2 linked regions of the Chloroflexus aurantiacus J-10-fl genome follow. The protein of the gene in region 1 interacts with the protein of each later gene in a pairwise test. Links are inferred from orthologs where the notes say so. Each region holds a gene or a part of one and is shown in the gene's direction. Other genes may lie near its edges.

Region 1 (7,822 bases):
TGGGTTAAGGCATTGAGGACGGTTGTGGTTGCGGCTGCCACACCCAACCGCCCCAGCGCGCGCGCTGCTGCTTCGCGAGCGTAGGCGTCAGCATCAGAGAGCATGGGGAGCAGGTGTTCAATCATCTGGGCCGTACCGGCCAGTTCTCCCAACTGACTCACCACCAGGGCTGCTGCCGAGCGCACGAAACTATCGGGATTGTCGAGACATTCAATCAGATGATCGAGGAGTTGTGGCGAGACGATCCGGTCACGCAATTGACCCAGCGTGCGGGCAGCGGCGAAGCGTGTCTCCAGATCGCAATCATGGATCGCCAGTCGGATCAGCGTTTTGACCAGAGGTTGCGGCGGTATCCCATTAATCAGGCCGAGCATACGCGCCGCAGCCGCACGCACATGCGAGGCGCTATCACTCAAACCGTCATGCAGGAGCACCAGATCTGCCGCTGTGTAGTGACCCTCTCGCACGCGCAGACGACGAATCGCTTCATAGCGACTTTGCCAGCCGGGGTCTTGCAATTGACGGCGTAACTGTTCAAAATCACCGCTCTCGAAGGTGTCGAGTTCGGCCAGCAATGTCAGCCGTAACCACTCATCACGTGAACTATTGAGGCGCTGCCGGGCGAGATGCAGCACCTGTAACGCCAGCAGGATTTCTTCGACGGTCAGGCGAAGTTCCGGGCGTGAACGTAATTCGCGCTCAATCAGATGGGCAAGCTGGTAACGCCAGCGGCTGGCACGGCGGACAATGTGATTGGCACCGGGGCCACGTGAAATCTCGGCCAGTGCCAACACAGCGGCAACCGGCTCTTCCTGGAAGGCAGCAAGAAATGGTTCAAGCGCACGCAGGGCAAGGTATCCAAGCACACTACTCACGCCGGCAATTTGTATCTCTTGCCGGGGGTTGCGGGCAAAGGTTGTGAATCGTTCGGCAACCCGCTGCCGCCATGTCTCTCGATCAAACATTGGCAGCCCCCTTTCTTCCCTGCGTCATTGTAGTAGAACGATGATATTTCTATTTTTAGTATATCATACCGTCATAGTATTGCACAGTACTTTAGTACTATTCTTTGATTGCAGAAACATTACAGACGCGATTGCTGCTGTCATATGGTAAGATATGCCGGGAAGTAAGTCTCTGTGGATGATGTATATGAATTCAACACCGGAAGATCCCGATGTTACAACCAGTATTCGCCGAGTACGTCGGGGTTGTGTCATGATGGCAATCATCGTTATTGCCATGACCATTTTTCTGATCAGCGCAACCGGCAATCTCGCGTTTTCGTTATTACTACTTGTCGCAGGAGCACTGCTGGCGCTGGCTTTCTTTGTAGTACGGTGAGGCCATTCATGTCGCCAACCTATCGTCGGGCACTACTGGCTGTGCTGGGACTGGTCTTTGTGATCATCTCCATTGTTGTTGCTTTCCAGCAACCTTTCGGTCTGTGGCACTGGCTCTGGCTGTTGCTGGCCGGGTTGTGCCTGTTTGCGATCCGTCGGCAATCGTAACTGCTTGTTCACCTGTCCAACGCTCTGTTTCTGTTGCATCACGTCCATCTGGCCTGACGACGACGTGTGGTTCCCGCCCTTCCGGTTAAGACCCCGGCAGGGCGTGCCGTGATTCCCATCTGCTTGCTACACCGCCTTCACCACAATATTTCCCCATCCCCGCGACATCGACAACCAGCTACGGTAGCGCGCGCTGAACCGTCATGGTTTACAAACACCTTACAATTGTTGACAAGCCTATTCGCAAGCTACCGCTGATATGTTATAATCAGAACCGAAAGCGTGCGCCTGATAACCTGATATTATGTTGATATAATACCAAAAAACCGACACCACATCTGTTCTTTCGGACAAATGTTTCAGGCTTAGATCGCCTTTCTGCCTTCGTCCAACTGTGTTAAGTGTAAATTGTTTTGAAAGACGAGTACGCCATGCACGACTTTGTTCATCTGCATGTCCACTCTGAATACAGCCTGCTCGATGGCTATGCCACAACGAAAGGCATTACCCAGCGTGCTGCCGAATTGGGGATGGACAGTATCGCCCTGACCGATCACGGGGTGATGTACGGCGCGATGGAGTTCTACGAGGCGGCGAAAAAGGCCGGTATCCGCCCGATTATCGGTGTCGAAGCCTACATGGCCCCCGGCTCACTGAGCGACCCGATGACAAAAGGGGCAAAAAACTATTTTCATTTGCTGTTGCTGGCCCAAAATGAGGTGGGATACCGTAATCTGGTGAAACTCACCACGCGCGCCCATCTTGACGGGATGGGAAAGGGTGTGTTTGCCCGCCCCCGTATCGACCGGCAATTGCTGGAAGCGCATCACGAAGGCCTGATCGTTACCTCGGCCTGTCTGGCTGGCGAGGTGTTGCACTATCTGAAAGCGGGAGACCGTCGTGCAGCCGTTGAAACCGCCGCATATTACCGTGACCTGCTCGGCCCCGACCGTTACTATCTTGAGTTGCAACTGCATGACAATACCCCTGAACTCGAGCCGCTGAACGATGAGTTAGTGAAGATCGGGCGCGAACTGGGTATTCCACTGGTAGCCACCAGTGACGCGCATTTCGTCCGTCCAGAAGATAAAGCAACCCAGCACAAGATTATGGCGATGGGGATGAATATGACCTACGCCGAGTTTTGTGCTCGTGAATACGCGATGGACGAGAGCTACCATATCTTGTCGGGCGAGCAGATGTGGGAGCGGTTTAAACGCTACGGTACTGAACCGCTGGAAAACACTCGTCGCATCGCCGATATGTGCCGGTTGAAGCTGGAGTTTGGACGGGTTCAGTTGCCGGTCTTTGAGTTACCGCCGGGCCACGATGCCGCCTCATATCTACGCCTCGTGTGTGAAGAGGGTTTGATGCGCCGGTTCAATGGTCAGCCACCTGCTGAGTATATGAATCGGTTGGCGTATGAACTGGATGTGATTAATCAAACCGGCTTCCCTGATTACATGTTGATCGTATGGGATTACGTGAAATTTGCCCGTTCACGCGGTATCCCCTGTCTGCCGCGTGGATCTGCCGGTGCATCGCTCGTGCTCTACGCCCTCGGCATCACCGATGTCGATCCGGTCAAGAATAAGCTGCTCTTCGAGCGTTTCCTCTCGCCCGAACGTCTGGAAATGCCCGATATTGACACCGATTTCGCCGACTCGCGCCGCCAGGAGATTCTTGACTATATCGCCGATAAGTACGGGCGGGAGAATGTTGCGCAGATTATTACCTACGGTACGCTCGGGGCCAAAGCGGCCATTCGCGATATGGGCCGTGTGCTCGGTCTCGATCCCGGTGAGGTAGATCGGGTCGCCAAACTGATTCCAGCGTTACCGGTTGGCACCACCATCGCCCAGGCCCTTGAGCGCGTCCCAGAGTTGAAGCAGATCTACGAAACCCAGCCCCACCTGCGCGAACTGATCGATGAGGCACAGAAGGTTGAAGGCCGGATGCGGTCAGTTGGCACGCATGCCTGTGGCGTGGTGGTCAGTCGAACACCGCTGGCCGAGCTGGTGCCCCTGCAACGCACGACCAAAGACGAGAATGCGTTGATGGCTGCGTTTGAAGGGCCGACCCTGGCCAAGATGGGTCTGCTGAAGATGGATATTCTCGGTCTAACCAACCTTTCCGTGGTGGCCGAGGCCCTCAAGTATATCGAGCAGACGACTGGCCGGCGGATGTGGCTTGATGAAATTCCACTTGATGATCCAAAGGTTTTTGAGGCATTAGGACGAGGCGAAACGAAGAATGTCTTCCAACTAGAATCGGCGGGAATGACGCGCTACCTGATGCAATTGAAGCCAACCCGCGTTGAAGACCTCTACGCCATGGTGGCGCTCTATCGCCCCGGCCCACTTGAGCAGATTCCAGTCTATATTCAGAACAAAAATAATCCATCCCAGATCCGCTATCTCCACCCCGTGCTCGAACCGATCCTGTCCGACACCTACGGTGTGATCGTCTATCAGGAGCAGATTATGCAACTGTTGCAGACGGTCGCCGATTATACGCTCGGTCAGGCCTATATCGTTATCAAGGCGATCAGCAAGAAGAATCGCGAACTGATGGCCGAAAATGAGGCTATTTTCAAGCAAGGGTGCCAGCGCAAAGGCATTAGTAAGGAGATTGCCGATCAGCTCTGGGAGTTGATCTTGCCGTTCGCCGGCTATTCGTTTAACCGACCGCACGCCACGCTCTACGGTTTGCTCAGTTATCAGACCGCCTGGCTAAAGGTGAATTATCCGGTCGAGTATATGACCGCTGTGCTGACCGGTGCGGGTGGCGTAATTGAAGATGTGACGAAGGCGGCACTCGAAGCACGGCGTCTGGGTGTGGCAGTACTGCCCCCTGATGTCAACCGCTCGCACAAGGGCTTCACTATCGAACCACTTGCCCAACCGTTGCCGCCGGGCGTAACCCACCAACGCGGTATTCGCTTTGGCTTGATGGCAATCAAGAATGTCGGCGAAGGGCCAGTAGAAGCGATCATTGCTGCACGCGAGGCAGGTGGCCCCTTCCAATCGCTGGAAGACCTCTGTGCGCGCGTTGATCGCCACGCGCTGAACAAGCGTACCCTGGAAAGCCTGATCAAAGCCGGTGCACTCGACTCGCTCCCTGGCACGCGCCGCCAGAAGCTGGCAATCCTCGATCAGGCCGTCAGCGCCGGGATCGAAGCCCAGAAGGCGCGTGAAATCGGCCAGAGTAGCCTGTTTGATATCTTTGGTGAAGCAACCACCGCCAATCCGGTGGTGGCCCGTATTCCGTTGCCGCTGATCGTCGAGAGTCCTGCCGATCAGAAAGAGGTGCTGCTCTGGGAAAAGGAGCTGCTCGGATTGAATATTTCCGATGATCCCATCGCTAAGGCCCTCGAAGGTGTCGATCTCAGCGGTGCTACCGAACTTGGTTCGATTGATGCTGAACATATCGGAGAGACGCTCACCTTCGTGGGAGTGCTGAGTGGGGTGCGTCGGATTGCGACAAAGAAGGGCGAGACGATGCTGGTCGCCAATCTTGAAGATTTGACCGGCAGCATCGAGATAGTGGTCTTTCCAAAGGTGCTGGCGAAGTACGCCGATCTATTACAAAATGACGCTGTAGTGCGGATTACGGCAAAGGTTGATAACCGTCGTGATACACCCCAACTGGTAGTCGATCACGTGGAAACGCCCGCGTCAGTAGATCAGACAACAAGCGCCCAACCGCTTGAAATGGATCTGGAAGGGGTAAGCGATGATCTGAACGGCGAAGGCGGTGTGGAATTGCCGGCGCCACCGGTATCGCCAGCACCAGCACCAACTCCTACCCCGGCTCCGGCATCTCCGCCGCCGGTCAGACCGCCGGTTGTGCGCACCCGCCAGCCGGTCAAGCTCGCCAGTAATGGGAATGGTCATGGCGGTCACCATGCACCAGAACCGCCACGGGTTGACGGGCCGCCGGCGCGTAATCTACGCATCTACCTGCCGCGTAGCCACGATTTTGATGCCGATATTGCATTGATGCAGCATGTCCACACGATTCTGAGCAGCAGTCATGGTAATGACCAGGTCACACTGTATCTGCCAAATGGGGTGGGCATGGTCGTCTTACAGTCGCAGCATACCATTACCCTCTCCGATGCCCTGGTTGCCGAACTGAAGCAGGTGCTTGGCCCTGACCGGGTGCTGGCGATGTAAGCACGGTGAGGGTAAGCATTCGCGGTTGGGTGGTTGACGCGGAAATTAGGAAATTGAGTAGGGAGCACGGTATACGGCATGCCGTGCCCCCTACTTTGTACTGTCACATCAGGTTGCGCTGTCGTATCTACATCCCGCTCCCAGCGGGCGGACTGGAGCAGGGGCGTGTCACATAGCACCGCTGGGAGCTGTGAACACGTGACATACCATACTAGAACTTAAAAGCTGTGCTGTCGATCTCCCAGACTGTCGCACAGACGCATGAACGCTTGCCAATCACCACGACAGCCTACCCTGCGCCCAACCCGTTGGTATGGGCTTTTCATTACCCATAATTCTGTAGTCACCCGCTGCATTCTTCATCAGGGACTATCCCAGCGTGCACTCCTCCGGACATCACCGCTCGGCACCAGCCCTGTCGTGATGCCGAAGCTATTCGGTTTATCCGCCCGTCGCCGCAGGGATCACCAACGATAACCAGATGGACACCGTGGTGACGGACGGGGGTGTCTTGCCAGGTGGGGTAGGACTGGGTGCTTCCCAGACGGACGCTCATCCCCGCGGTGGGCGCTGCTGCACCCTGATCGGGCATCACCGGGTGCCCGCCGGCGACCATTGGCGTCCTGGGGATGGCGTCAGCATCCCGCACCGGCATTGGCAGGGGCGCACGGCCGTGCGCCCCTACCGGGCACGGTCAGGGCGATCCCTGCTAGCCCGTGACACGACCGATGCACCATACTGGCTACCTGGCAACATATGGGTAATTGCATAGGTTGGTATGGGGGAGAGCAGCTTCGTTCGTGTCATCATAGACTGGATTGATTGCCTTGCCTGCGCATCATGCGCGTCTCGCGTCGTTTGGAGTAGGGGCACGGCATGCCGTGCCCCTACGACTCCCGGCGTACCAGGTAAGTAAGACGCAGGTGTCGCCCCTACGGGCGTCCAGCGGTGCATCGTTCAGGTGCAGTATCGGGGTCATCGTTGACTGATGTGTCACGACCAGATTTGATATCATCCAGTTCTGAAGCGGATTCTGGTCACAACAATTTGAGAGTGCTACAATACGTAAAATAACCGCTAGCGGAGAGATTGCTATGACAACACAACGTGTTCGTGGTTGCTGCCCGCATGATTGCCCCGATACCTGTGCCACCATAACGGAAGTGCGTGATGGACGGGCAGTCGCGTTTTATGCCGATCCTGAACATCCGATCACCCAGGGCTGGCTGTGTGCCAAAGTCCGTCCGTACCTCGAACGAGTGTACAGTCCTGATCGGCTGCTCTACCCACTCCGTCGGGTAGGACCAAAAGGCAGCGGACGCTGGGAACGGATAAGCTGGGACGAAGCGATCACTACCATCGCAGAGCGCTGGCAGGCAATTATCGCCGAATACGGTGCTGCTGCGATCCTGCCCTATTCGTACAGCGGCACGCTGGGTTTGCTGCAAACGGCGATTGTTGATGCCCGCTTGTGGAACCGGATGGGAGCCAGCGGTCTGGATCGAACGATCTGCTGTGCTGCTGCCCACGCTGCTGTCTATGCCACGCTCGGTGCCCGCCGCAGTCCTGACTACGACGACCTGCGGCACAGCCGGCTCATAATCCTTTGGGGACATAATCCGGCCAGTGCCGGCCCTCACGCAATGCCGTTTATCCGTCAGGCACAGCGTGCCGGTGCCTATGTGGTGGTGATCGATCCACGACGGACGGCTACCGCTCGCTCTGCCGATCTCCATCTGGCGATCAGGCCGGCAACCGATGGGGCGCTGGCCTTGGGCATGATGAATGTCATCTTCGCTGAAAACCTGCACGATGAGGCATGGTTAGAAGCGCATACGGTTGGCTGGCGTGAATTGCGCGCGCGGGCTGCCGAATATGATCCCGAACGGGTAGCAACCATTACCGGACTGCCGGTATCAACCATCATTGAACTGGCCCGTCGCTATGCAACCACCAAACCGGCTATCATTAAAACAGCCGACGGTATTCAACGCCATCAGAATGGTGGTCAGACCTTCCGGGCACTCCTTTGCCTGCCGGCGGTTGTGGGACAGTACGGTGTGCGTGGCGGTGGCCTGGCCTATTCCACCGGCGGTTATGCAACGTGGGATGCGGAAGCCGTTGGTCATGCCT
Region 2 (6,415 bases), 1.2 Mb from region 1 along the record:
TGTAGCACAGTTTGCCAGGAGGGGCAGTTATCTGGTGTCGCCGGTTATGTCGAAACGGTATTCTACATCCTCACAGAAAGTGTGAACGCCTGAGTCGGATCACCCTCGTCAGGTGTGCGGAACGATCAGGTTCCAGCCATCTACCAACACTGACGGTCATCGCTCTCTTCAGATATTACTCTGTCATAAAGATAGCTCTCTCTATCTCCTTATGCTACAATCATCCCTCGATACCGCTTTTGCACATTGAGGAGTTCGCCATGTCGCAAGCCCCGGCACGGGTAGGACTGACCGATACCCGCTATTTTATGCCGTTATCCCGGCTTGGTGCCGTCCAGTCCATTGAACGAGGCATTCTTGCCGCACTCGACCATGAGTGGCTACGGGTGGAATGGATTCGCGAAGATATTGTGCGTTTGAAGATCAGTCGTGGCGGTCATTTTGATGAGCATCCGTCGTATGCCGTCTGCGTTGATCTGAATCATGCGCCGATACCGCCATTTACCGTCGCCGAAACGACGACATCGCTGGTGTTGCGCAGTGCGCGGCTGGAGGTGATCATCGGTCGTGATCCGTTTACGATTACGATCCGGCGGAGCGATGGTAGTTCGGTGATGACCACCGCAACCGGACCTGATGGGCGGCCATGGGCGTATGCAACGCTCAATGATGCCTTCGCGTTTCATCGAGTTTGTGCCCGTGATGATGCCTTTCTCGGTTTGGGTGAGAAGACCGGACGCCTGAATCGGAAAGGGCGGGATTTTATCTTGTGGAATAACGATGTACTGAGTCCGCATGGTGAAGCCGAATTCGCCGTCGGTCGTGATCCCGCCGATCCGCGCACGAAGAATACCAGCACGGAGTTCGATCCCTATTACATCTCAATTCCGTTTTTCTACCATCTCGATCAGACGGGGAATGCTGCCGGTTTTTTTCTTGACAATCCATACCGGGTGCATGTCGATTTTTCGCCTGCCGAGACCTACGGCATCTGTGCGTTGGGTGGTCAATACACAGAGTATGTGCTGGCCGGGCCACGGATTGCCGATATTCTCGAAGGATTCACCTGGTTAACCGGTCGGCTGGCGCCGCCACCAATCTGGGCGCTTGGCTACCATCAATGTCGCTGGCACCGCTATAGTCAGGCTGACATCCTGACTCTCGCAGCCCGACATCGTGAACGACGCATCCCGTGCGATACACTCTGGCTCGATATCGAGCATATGGATGGCTATCGCGTATTCACCTGGAATCACGAATTGTTCCCCGATCCGACAGCCCTCGCTCGCCAGTTGTACGAACAGGGCTTTCGCCTGATCACAATTGTCGATCCCGGCGTGAAGGTCGATCCCGATTTTGCGTTATTCCGCGAGGGGGTGGCGCACGATCTGTTCTGTCGAGCGGCCAGTGGTGAGTTGTACATCGGGCAGGTCTGGCCCGGTCGCACGGCGTTCCCTGATTTTGTGAAACCGGAAGCACGTACCTGGTGGGGCGAGCAGAATGCACGTCACGCGCAGTTGGGCATTGCCGGTATCTGGAATGACATGAACGAACCGGCAACCGGTGATATTCCGCCGTATGCGATGCGCTTCAACGGTGGCCGCGAACCGCACGAACGCTATCACAATCAGTACGCATTGTTGATGGCGATGGCGACGGTGGAAGGATTACACACTGCCTTCCCCAACCAGCGCACGTTTGTGCTGTCACGGGCCGGCTTTGCCGGGATTCAACGGTATGCCGCTAACTGGATGGGTGACAATTGTGCGCGTTGGGATCATCTCTGGATGAGTATGCCGATGGCCATGGGGACAGCGCTATCCGGGCAGGCATTTATCGGCGCTGATATTGGCGGGTTTGCCGGTGACACCCAACCCGAACTTTTTGCCCGCTGGATGCAGTGTGCCGCGTTGACGCCATTCTGTCGCAATCACAGCGCCTACGGCCACATCGATCAGTATGTCTGGTCGTTTGGGCCGGCTATCGAGCAGATTGCCCGCAACGCGATTGAATTACGCTATCGCCTCATGCCCTATCTGGTCACGGCCTTCATGCGAACCGTGGAAACCGGTGAACCGGTACAGCAACCGCTGGTCTTCGCCTATCAATACGACCGCTTAACTCTCGAGATAGACGATCAATTTCTGGTAGGGCGCGACCTGCTGGCTGCGCCGGTGTATACACCGGGCACGACGTCCCGACAGCTCTACCTGCCCGCCGGTGAGTGGTACGATTGGCATACCGACACGCGGTACGCCGGTGAGCAATTTGTGGTGATACCGGCACCGCTCGACCGCCTACCCCTCTTCGCCCGTGGCGGGGCCGTTATTCCACTCTGGCCGGATGCACCGGCTTCAACAATGGGCTACTACCCGGAAACCATCGAGTTACACCTCTTCATTCCAACGCACGATGGTGTCTACACCGCAGAGTTACACGAGGACGATGGGTTGACCCTGGCGTTTCAACAGGGTGCATATTACCGTACCCTGTTCCGGGTCGAACGCCGTGGTCAGGAACTCACGATCAGCGGTTCGACGCGCGGTGATGGTTTTGCTGAATGTGCCCGTACATCCTTCACCCTTGTCGTTCACGGGGCAACCCCGGCGATGGCGGTGGTGAATGGAACACCCCAGGCGTTCGTGAATGGCCGAACGACATTTACCAATCGCGGCGAAGCGTTTGTCGTCTCGTTCACGGTGTGATGCGGTGTAGAGACAGCGAGAGCGCACTTCTGATCCTCTTCTCCCGCTGAGCAGCGCGGGAGAGGGGCCGGGGGTGAGGGTGTTCTCCCACCCTCCCGGCCTCCCCTCGTCGGGGGAGTGGGGAGTAGGGAGGGGCGTGCGCCATCATGGTTCCCGATCACCTCAATCCCAACCCCTCACCTCACCCCCCAGTCCCCGCTCTTCTCCCACCCAGGGAGAGGAGCGGGAGAATGATGACGGGCGTGCTCTCCAGCCGGAAGCTGGGAGCGCGCGCCTCCGGCGCGCATGGTGCCGGTACCATTCCCTTACACGCCAGCCATGCACATGCTCACCATATGGAGGGTAGCAGCCATCCTGCCGCGCCAACTGCGCTCATCGCTCCACCGCTGAGGAATCGGTTAGCCTGCCAGGCGCTGGTGGCGGGCCGTGCCCTCCAGCCCCCGCTATGCATTACCCACAACTCGGATACTGCATCGCTCGCGTACCGGAGCGGATCGGGGGAGATGGTGCAGGCATTCCCCGGCCCCCAGCGGGCAATGCATTACCCATAACTCGTGTGCGGGAGCGGGGGTGATAGCCGGCGAGTCGGCGGGTTAAAACCTCTTCGGGGCTGGCCTGACGGCGGGGATGGTGATCCTTTGCCCCTGCGGGGCTTGCACGCTGTCAGGCAGGGCTTCAGCCCGCACGGCTGGCCTGCCGGCGGGGAGCAGGACGCTGCGGGACACATGACCACCTGGTATGCCTGATGAACGATGTGCTATGAGGGGTCGTACCGGCTGTTAGGTGACATGTGGGTAATGCGTAGGGGGCGGGTGGGGATGTGCGGCTCGCGCTCCCAGAACCAGTCTATCGCGCTCTACCAGCTAACGAGGGAATCAAAAAGGGCAGGTGTTCTACCTGCCCTTTCTGCCGACTCTTTACGCTTCCTCGTGCTTTTCGACAATCTGCACCTTGTTGCTGGTTGGTGGTGTGGTTGGCCGCCGATTCCAGCTCAGGAGTTGCCCCAGCAAAGCCCACATCCGCTGTTCCACCTCGGCTTCGCGACCGCGCAGCAACAGGCTGACGCCACCCAACAGCAGAATGCCCGGCCACAGCAGTTTGAACAGCGACAGCAACGCTAAACCAACACCCCACAAGAGCGCCTGCACCGCTTCATCGGTGCGGCCCAGGTTGCGTTGACGGCGGTAAATGGCGATGCCACCCCCGGCCAGCAGCGCAATCGGAACCAGCCACCAGAGCTTGAAAATTGTCACCACGCCGAGGGTGATTAAAAGAATCCCAATCAGGCGGGTTTGATCGTTCTGTAGCGACATGTGTTTCCTCCTTCAACACCAGGCCATTGCACTTCTGCGGCTATGACGTAGTCTTCTTCGCAAAAGTTGCAGTACTCTGTGGTACCATTAGTAAAGATGCAGGGTTACACTGTAATACGGGCACGCTGTACCTGTAACTTCTTCCAGGGGTGCACGATGACACTATCACTCAGCGCCGAGCGGGTTCGTCAGTTTGGTACCACGATTTTTGCCGAAATCAGTGCGCTTGCCGTGCAATGTGGTGCCGTGAATCTGGGCCAGGGTTTTCCTGATTTCGCCGGGCCGGAATGGGTGAAGCAGGCTGCGATAGAGGCGATCACCGCCGATGCCAACCAGTATGCACCCTACATCGGTGTGCCGCGTCTGCGAGAGGCGATTGCGGCAACCTGGCAGGCCCAGGGCTGGCGGACAGTCGATCCGGTGACTGAAGTGACCGTCACCAGTGGCGCAACTGAGGCATTGTTCGGCGCAGTGCAGGCACTGGTAAATCCCGGCGATGAGGTTATCCTGTTCGAGCCGTTTTATGATGCGTATTTGCCCGATGTGACGATGGCCGGCGGTATTCCCCGTTTTGTCCGCCTCCATCCCCCCGGCGATGGTCATGCAACGTGGTGGTTCGATCCGGCAGAGTTGCAGGCCGCTTTCTCGCCGCGTACCCGTCTGCTGATGCTGAATACACCCCACAATCCAACCGGTAAGGTATTTCGCCGGGACGAGCTGGAGCAGATCGCCGATCTGTGCCAGACTTACGACGTGATCGTGATTTCTGATGAGGTATACGACCAACTGGTCTTTGCCGGCGCAACCCATATACCCATCGCGACGCTGCCAGGCATGTGGGAACGGACATTGACCATTAACAGTCTGGGCAAGACCTTCAGCCTCACCGGTTGGAAAATCGGGTACGCAGTTGGTCCAGCCAGCCTCAACGCCGCCCTGCGCGCCGCGCACCAGTGGATTACCTTTGCGACCGCGACTCCATTGCAATTTGCCGCCGCGGCTGCCCTGGAAGGAGCTTTGCATAACGGCTATTATGAACAGTTTCGCGCTGAATATACAGCTCGTTATCGTCTGCTGGAAGAGATTCTGGTCAGTGTCGGCTTTCCAGTCCTGCCAACCGAAGGCAGCTATTTCCTGATGGCCGACATTACCCCCACCGGCTTTCACGACGATGTCACGTTCTGTCGCTACCTGACGCAGGAGGTTGGCGTTGCTGCTATTCCCCCTTCTGCTTTTTACGCCCGGCAGCACGATTTGCCGCTGCTGGCCCGTTTCTGTTTTGCCAAGCGTCCTGAGACGCTGCGCGCCGCCCAACAACGGTTGTTGGCCTGGCGACAGCGCAGTTGAGAAAGAGAGAGATGTCATGGAAACCCGTCTCCAAGAACTTCGTGCTCGCCTCCAGGAGATTGACGATCTGAACAGTGCTGCTGCTGTACTGGGTTGGGATCAGAGCACATATATGCCACCCGGTGGTGCAGCCGCCCGTGCCCGTCAGCTCGCGACCCTCTCGCGTCTGGCCCACATGAAGAGCACCGATCCCGAATTGGGCCGGTTACTGGCCGAATTGATGCCCTACGCCGAGCAATTGCCGTATGAACATCCTGATGCGGCCTTAATTCGGGTTGCCCAGCGCAACTACGAGCGCATGACTCGCCTGCCCACCGATCTGGTGAGCGAGATTGCCGCCCATACGGCGGCCAGCTATCACGCCTGGACCCAGGCCCGCCCGGCGAACGATTTTGCCACCATGCTGCCGTACCTCGAACGCACCCTCGAACTGAGTCGGAGGGTTGCCGATTGTTTTCCCGGCTACGAGCATCCGGCTGATCCGCTGATCGACTTTAGCGACTATGGCATGCGGGCGTCGGTGATTCGTGATCTGTTTGCCCGTCTGCGCGCCGGCCTGACCCCCATCATTCGGGCGATTGTTGCCCAGCCCCCCATCGATGATTCCTGTCTGCGCCAGTATTACCCGCGCAACGACCAGCTTGCGTTTGGTGAGCAGATTATTCGGCGCTTCGGCTACGATTTCGAGCGTGGGCGGCAGGATTTGACTCATCACCCCTTTGCCACCAAGTTCTCGGTCGGCGATGTCCGCATCACAACGCGCATCAACGAGCACGATCTGGGTGATGGTCTGTTTAGCACACTTCACGAATCAGGCCACGCGATGTACGAACAGGGGATCGAACCCGCCTTTGAAGCAACACCGCTCTGCAACGGTGTTTCGGCTGGCGTACACGAAAGCCAATCGCGGCTGTGGGAAAATCTGATCGGACGTTCACGTCCATTCTGGGAGCATTTCTACCCTGAACTTCAGCAGACCTTCCCGCAGCAATTGGGGAACGTACCGCTCGATACGTTCTACCGCGCAATCAATCGCGTGCAGCCATCCCT

The links.
Region 2: the proteins of dnaE (region 1) and CAUR_RS09915 interact in binary tests that used the Escherichia coli proteins (3 or more experiments, as listed by UniProt). The link is inferred for Chloroflexus aurantiacus J-10-fl from one-to-one orthologs.

What each region holds. Positions count from the first base shown.
Region 1 is NC_010175.1:1,402,067-1,409,888, forward strand. What follows is about bases 1,560-5,889. They hold dnaE (DNA polymerase III subunit alpha), read left to right. Parts: upstream 1,560-1,942; coding sequence 1,943-5,689; downstream 5,690-5,889. In the rest of the region: CAUR_RS05310 (HEAT repeat domain-containing protein), read right to left, coding at 1-965; CAUR_RS05315 (hypothetical protein), read left to right, coding at 1,153-1,344; CAUR_RS20745 (hypothetical protein), read left to right, coding at 1,353-1,511; CAUR_RS05325 (molybdopterin-containing oxidoreductase family protein), read left to right, coding at 6,784-7,822. UniProt on the Escherichia coli protein: DNA polymerase III is a complex, multichain enzyme responsible for most of the replicative synthesis in bacteria. This DNA polymerase also exhibits 3' to 5' exonuclease activity. The alpha chain is the DNA polymerase catalytic subunit.
Region 2 is NC_010175.1:2,599,632-2,606,046, reverse strand. Bases 3,347-6,269 are described here. They hold CAUR_RS09915 (methionine aminotransferase), read left to right. Parts: upstream 3,347-4,174; coding sequence 4,175-5,365; downstream 5,366-6,269. Other genes in these bases: CAUR_RS09910 (carboxypeptidase M32), read left to right, coding at 5,382-6,269; CAUR_RS09920 (hypothetical protein), read right to left, coding at 3,623-4,018. Outside these bases: CAUR_RS09925 (glycoside hydrolase family 31 protein), read left to right, coding at 261-2,705; more of CAUR_RS09910, read left to right, coding at 6,270-6,415. UniProt on the Escherichia coli protein: Shows aminotransferase activity with methionine and histidine as substrates, and to a lesser extent also with phenylalanine.